One region of the Pseudoalteromonas sp. TB51 genome, then DNA from elsewhere that is predicted to be linked to it. Evidence: predicted binding sites of a transcription regulator. Region 1 holds the regulator's gene; the other holds the start of a gene.
The links. Region 1 encodes MetJ, which represses methionine synthesis genes. Its sites were predicted from a motif close to TAGACGTCTAGACGTCTA; they were not measured.
Positions count from the first base shown of each region.

Region 2: a site for MetJ is predicted at 1,670-1,687, ahead of L650_RS0117320 (methylenetetrahydrofolate reductase). Genes of this name have one in related genera too.

Region 1 is NZ_AUTO01000032.1:6,362-9,621, forward strand. It holds gene L650_RS0100835 (malic enzyme-like NAD(P)-binding protein) at 405-1,646, shown strand; gene metJ (met regulon transcriptional regulator MetJ) at 1,708-2,028, opposite strand; gene metB (cystathionine gamma-synthase) at 2,297-3,260, shown strand, end outside.
Region 2 is NZ_AUTO01000291.1:10,785-14,044, reverse strand. It holds gene L650_RS0117325 (sensor domain-containing diguanylate cyclase) at 1-592, shown strand, start outside; gene L650_RS0117320 (methylenetetrahydrofolate reductase) at 670-1,626, opposite strand; gene L650_RS0117315 (M16 family metallopeptidase) at 1,886-3,260, shown strand, end outside.

The DNA.
Region 1 (3,260 bases):
TTCTTATTCTGAATATGCATAAACCTTTGCAGACAAACTCACAATTCTTCTCTATATTTTTTATACGTTAATTTTTAACCAAGCTGCTAAAAGTGCTTATCGTGGCGATATTTGTTTTTAACGGTGATAAACGCGCTATATTGGTGCATTTTACTATTTTACTATTCTGCTATTTTACAAAAATATTGGCAGGGCAAAATGAACCTCAAAAAGCACTTTTTGAATGAATTTTTATTTGTTTAATATTGATAACTTTTAGCGAAGTTGCTGATAAATCACTTAAAATTAACGGATATAGCATATAACAGGATAGACCTGATATTGCTTGGAATTTAAAAATAATAAGAGTATCTTAGCCCCATACTCCCTCTCACTTAACTTAAATTGCAGGATACCATCGCGTTATGTCAGATTTTCGTGAACAAGCATTACACTACCACTCTCACCCCGTTCCAGGCAAAATCAGCATTGAGCTAACAAAACCAGCCGAAACGGTGCAAGACTTAGCATTAGCATACAGCCCCGGTGTTGCAGAGCCTGTGCGCGAAATTGCAGCAGACCCAGCCAATGCATATAAATATACCGGTAAAGGTAATATGGTTGCGGTGATCAGTAATGGTACGGCAATTTTAGGTTTGGGTAATTTAGGGCCATTAGCCTCTAAACCTGTTATGGAAGGTAAGGCGCTTTTATTTAAACGTTTTGCTGGCTTAGATTCTATTGATATTGAAGTTAAGCATCGCACCACCGAAGACTTTATAAATACAGTGGCTAATATTGCCGACACGTTTGGTGGTATTAACTTAGAAGATATTAAAGCGCCAGAGTGTTTTGAAATTGAAAAAGCACTTATTGAGCGTTGCAGTATTCCGGTTTTTCATGATGACCAACACGGTACCGCTATTGTAACTGCGGCAGGTATGCTTAACGCCTTAGAAGTGCAGGGCAAATCAATAGAAGATGCCATTATTGTATGTTTAGGTGCAGGCGCTGCAGCGGTTGCTTGTATGGAGCTGTTAATTAAGTGTGGTGCACTGCGCGAACATATTTATATGTTAGACCGCAAAGGGGTTATTCATACTCGCCGCGATGACTTAAACGAATACAAACAGCTTTTTGCTAACAATACAGATAAACGTACTCTACAAGATGTAATTGCTGATGCTGATGTGTTTGTAGGTGTATCGGGTCCTAACTTGCTTGCACCTGAAGATCTAAAACTAATGGCCGATAAGCCAGTGGTGTTTGCATGTTCAAACCCAGATCCTGAAATTGCACCTGAGCTTGCGCACAGTGCACGTAAAGACTTAATTATGGCAACAGGGCGTTCTGACTTCCCTAACCAAGTTAATAATGTTTTATGTTTCCCGTTTATTTTCCGTGGTGCACTTGATGTACGTGCAAGCGCAATTAACGATGAAATGAAAATAGCCGCTGTTGAAGCTATTCGTAGTATTGCTAAAGAGCCAGTGCCTGAGCAAGTATTAAAAGCAGCGGGTGTAGAAAAGCTCGAATTTGGTGCTGATTACATTATTCCTAAACCGATGGACCCGCGTTTATTACCACGTATAGCCAAGGCGGTTGCTATTGCTGCTGTTGAATCGGGCGTGGCACAAATTGACTTACCGGAAAATTATATGGCGTAATATATAGCGCTTAAACAAAAAAACCTCAGCATGCTGAGGTTTTTTTGTTTAAAAAGACGTTTTATTCTTCGTCTAAAATAGGCACTTCTAAACCCATTTCTTGCATTATTTTTTTAACTTCTTCAGGTACTTTTTCTGCGTTATCTTTACGTAGGTCATCATCATTAGGTAATGGCTGGCCTGTAAAAGCATGCAAAAACGCTTCGCATAGTAACTCGCTGTTTGTTGCATGACGCAGGTTGTTTATTTGACGACGTGTACGCTCATCAGTTAATACTTTTAATACATTTAGCGGGATCGAAACGGTGATCTTTTTAACTTGCTCTGATTTTTTCCCGTGTTCTGCGTATGGGTGAATATACTCACCATTCCATTTAGCCATAAGATGTATCGTTGCCTCAGATTATTAATTTCTCACACGGCGTAAAAAGCGTGTAAATATGCGTGAAATTCTATCGTTTTAAAAAAGATAGTCAAATAATAGATAGCAATCTATCTTAATAAGCTGGCTGTAATAGTAAATACAGCTTTCTTGAAGTTTTACGCGTCTGTTATTTTTAGCCATCTAGAGCTTTAAAAGCTTTGACTTATTATAATGGATAACTTACTCTTTTAGACGTCTAAACATCCAAATTAATCAGGTGACGAATATGAGCGAAAAAAACAAAGCAACCATTGCTGTACGAAATGGGGTTGATGCCGATAAACATCATGGCGCCGTTGTACCGCCAATTTATTTATCGACGACTTATTCGTTTGCCGATTTTGATACTAAGCGCGCATACGACTATGGGCGCAGTGGTAATCCTAATCGCGATATTTTAGCTGACACTCTAGCAGAGCTTGAAGGTGGCGCACGCGGAATTATTACTGCTACGGGCATGGCAGCAGTGCACTTAGCCACACAGTTATTAAATAACGATGATACATTGGTTATTCCTCACGATTGTTATGGCGGCAGCTACCGTTTATTTACGTCGTTAGAAAAGCGCGGCTTGCTTAAACTTAAAGTGCTTGATTTAACTAAACCAGAAAGCCTAGAACAAATTTTAACCATTAAACCTAAATTAATTTGGATAGAAACACCAAGTAACCCTGTGCTGCGCCTAACGGATATTAAAGCCGTGACGGATATAGCAAAACAGTGCGGTGCATTAGTGGCCGCCGATAACACCTTTTTATCACCGGCATTACAAAACCCAATTAAGTTTGGCGTAGATATTGTTGTGCACTCAACCACTAAATATATAAACGGCCATTCTGATGTTGTAGGCGGTGCAGTTGTTGCTGCAACACAAGAGCTTGGTGATGAGCTTGCTTGGTGGGCCAATAACATTGGTATTACCGGCGCACCATTTGATAGCTATTTAACGTTACGTGGTTTACGTACTTTAAATGTGCGTTTAAAACAGCACCAAGAAAATGCCCTGGCAATTGCTAAATACCTAGAAAGCTCTGAGTATGTTAGCCAAGTTTACTACCCAGGCCTTGAATCGCATCCTCAACATGCGCTTGCTAAAGCCCAACAGCTTGGGTTTGGTGGTATGGTTAGTTTTGATATTAAAGGCGATGTGAATGATGCTGCGGCGTTTTTAACAAGCCTTAAAGAATTTA
Region 2 (3,260 bases), on a different contig from region 1:
TTCAAAAAAAACCAGCTACACCGATGAATATTTTGAGCTAATAGAGCAGCTTCGTGATTTAATTGAAGACGATTTAGCGCTTATTTATAGCTTTGAGCAAATGCGCGAAATAGCCATGCTTGACCCGCTTACCAATATTTATAATCGCCGTGCACTTAGCTTACTTGCCCAACACAAACTTAATTTAGCGCTGCGTTTAGGTTTTGATGTGTGTTGCTTGTTTATTGATATAAACGACTTTAAAAAACTAAACGACACTTATGGCCATGAAATAGGCGATCAAGCGTTAATCCTCTTAGCAAATACCTTAAAAACACATTTAAGAGAGGCTGATATAGTAGGGCGTTTAGGCGGCGATGAATTTGTAGCTGTGATGCAAATTAGTGATAGAAGTAAGCTTAGCCATATTATTGATAAAATAAAAATTGAGTATAAAAACGCACTATTAGAAAACAACGTGTGCGCGCTGACACTTAGCATAGGCGAAAGTTTTACTAATAAACAAAAGCAACCTTTTGATACGTTATTAAATTTGGCCGATCACCAAATGTATAAAAATAAACAAGCGTACAAATTGGCTAAAAAAGCATAATAATAAAAGTAATACACTTAAACATAGAAACAAAAAAGCAAGCCATTAGGCTTGCTATAAAGGGTGTGAATTAGGCGTTAAGCGATTTGTTTTTCGGCTAGGTTTAATTCCATAGTGGCTTTTAATAAACGGTATAAGTTTATTGATGCGTCAATTTCTTCTTTACGGTTTGTTAAGCTTTCAATATTTAAGCCCAGTGGCACATCTAGGTGCGCACAACTTTTGAGTATTAGGTCGAGATTTTCTCGGCAAATACGTACAGATTCACTTAAGGTATTGTCTGCATCAAGCATTCGCCATTTAGTGGCCTCTGGCACTGAGATACCCAACCATTGCATAAACTCTAAGGTTTTATCGCCACCGCATGGAGTAAACGTTAAAATAATCCGTTTTGGTGTAATACCTTGTGCTTTACAGGTACGCGCGTAACTTGTGATTAGCTCTATAGTTGCTTGCGCGTCGTAAACCGCTTGCGATATAAAAAACTGACAACCTTGTGCTGTTTTTTCTATAAGGCGCTCGTGCTCATTTCGCTTACTTGAATGTCGCTCAGCAATGGTAACGCCCCCTAAAAAGAAGTCATCACTTTGCTCTGCAAGCGTTTTATAGGCATCGGGCAAGCTTAGTTTTATATCACCTACTGATGAGGGGCTACCCACTAAAACGACATTTTTTAAATCGTAGTCGTTTTTAGTTTCATCCAACCAGCCTTTAAACTCCTCTACACCACGTTGTGCCACACTTTTGTAAGTAATGACATCTGGAGCAGATAAATTACGTAGTAAGTGGCTGTATTCACGTGGGTCTACAGTTTGTTTAAACGGAAATGGGCGTGCTTTATCTGTACGGCTACTTTCATCTTGAATGTCGTAAATTATCACGCCGTCGTATTCAATTTCGTGTAAGCGAGCAAGTAGTTTTTCTGCAATGATTTTTAGTTGCGCTTTATCAGTACCAATTTTAGGTGGAGTAGTACCAATAAGATAAACACCTTGATTGGTGTCTTCTATTTTTTCTTGTAGTGATAAAGCCATAATCCTCATTCCAGCTTAGTCCAATGTATGTAATTTAATATAGCAGCCATTTAGACGTCTAGATAGATTTATTTAGTGAAAGTTTTTCAATCAACTTGAGCTTTTTTCATACATAAATGTTTTTTAAATAGGGAATTGACACAGTTGTTTACATTATAAATAGCCGATGGGCTCTTATATTTAGTGGCTTTGGGGCATAATCTAAACGAGTTAGTATTAAACCTAATAACAAATTTGCTCAATTTAAAAAGGGACAACAATGAAATTTAAATTACTAGCAACAAGCTTAGCGGTATCGCTGGCACTAACAGGCTGCGCAACACAGCAAAGCGAAAACACCCAAGCGGCACAACAACAGCAAACAACAAAAGCTGACGAACGTGTATTTTCGCAAGAGTACTTAATCGAAGAGCTTGATAACGGCTTACGCGTAATGGTTGTTAAAACCGATTACCCTGATGTAGTCTCGCTGCAAATTCCGGTCTCGGTTGGCTCGCGTAATGAAGTAAAAGCAGGTAAAACCGGTTTTGCTCACTTTTTTGAGCACATGATGTTTAAAGGCTCTAAAAAATTTCCGCAAGACGAATACACTGCCATATTTAAAAATGCAGGGGTCGATAACCGTGCTTACACCACTAACGATTACACAAACTACCATTTAAACTTTTCAAAGCAGCACCTTGATAAAGTACTTGAAATTGAAGCCGATATTTTTCAAAACTTAACCTACACCGAAGAGCAATTTAGAACCGAAGCGCTAACGGTTAAAGGGGAATATTTAAAAAATAACGCCAGCCCAATTCGTAAGTTATTGAGCGCAGTACGCGAAGAAGCGTTTGATACGCACACTTATAAACATACCACCATGGGCTTTTTTGAAGATATAGAAGCCATGCCAGATCAAATGGCTTACGGTAAAGAATTTTTTGATAAGTTTTATAAGCCTGAATATGTATCGCTAGTGATTGTGGGCGATGTTGACCCACAAGCCACAATGGCTATGGTTAAAAAACATTGGGGTGGCTGGGAAAAAGGCGATTACGTTGCCGATATTAAAGCTGAGCCAAAGCAGCAAGCACCTAAATATATACATGAGAAAAACGAAGGTTTGCCTGGTCATTGGTTGCTTGTATCTTACAAAGGCGCTGCATGGGAGCCTGCTAAAAAGGACAGAGCCGCACTTGATTTAATCTCACAGCTTTATTTTTCTAATAACTCCGATTTATACCAAGAGCTAGTTGTTGATAAACAAATAGCGAGTCAAATGTTTACCTACAATCCAGAGACAAAAGATCCTGGCTTACTGCATGTGTTTGTAAAAGTAGAAAACGAAGATGATTTAGCAAAAGCACGCGATGCAATTAACCGCACTTATGCAAAAGCACGCACCGAACTTGTTGATGAGCAAAAACTAAGTGATTTAAAGTCTAACCTTAAATACAGCTTTATTAACGGCTTAGATTCATCGCAAGCGATTGCAACAACCCTTGCAAGTTATATGCATTTTGAGCGCGACCCAGAGGTTATCAACCAGCTTTATAAATCGGCCGACAACATCACAGCACAAGACATTAAAACCGTGGCTAATAAATTTTTTGTAGATGACGCGCGTACTACCGTAACTATGTCGGCAC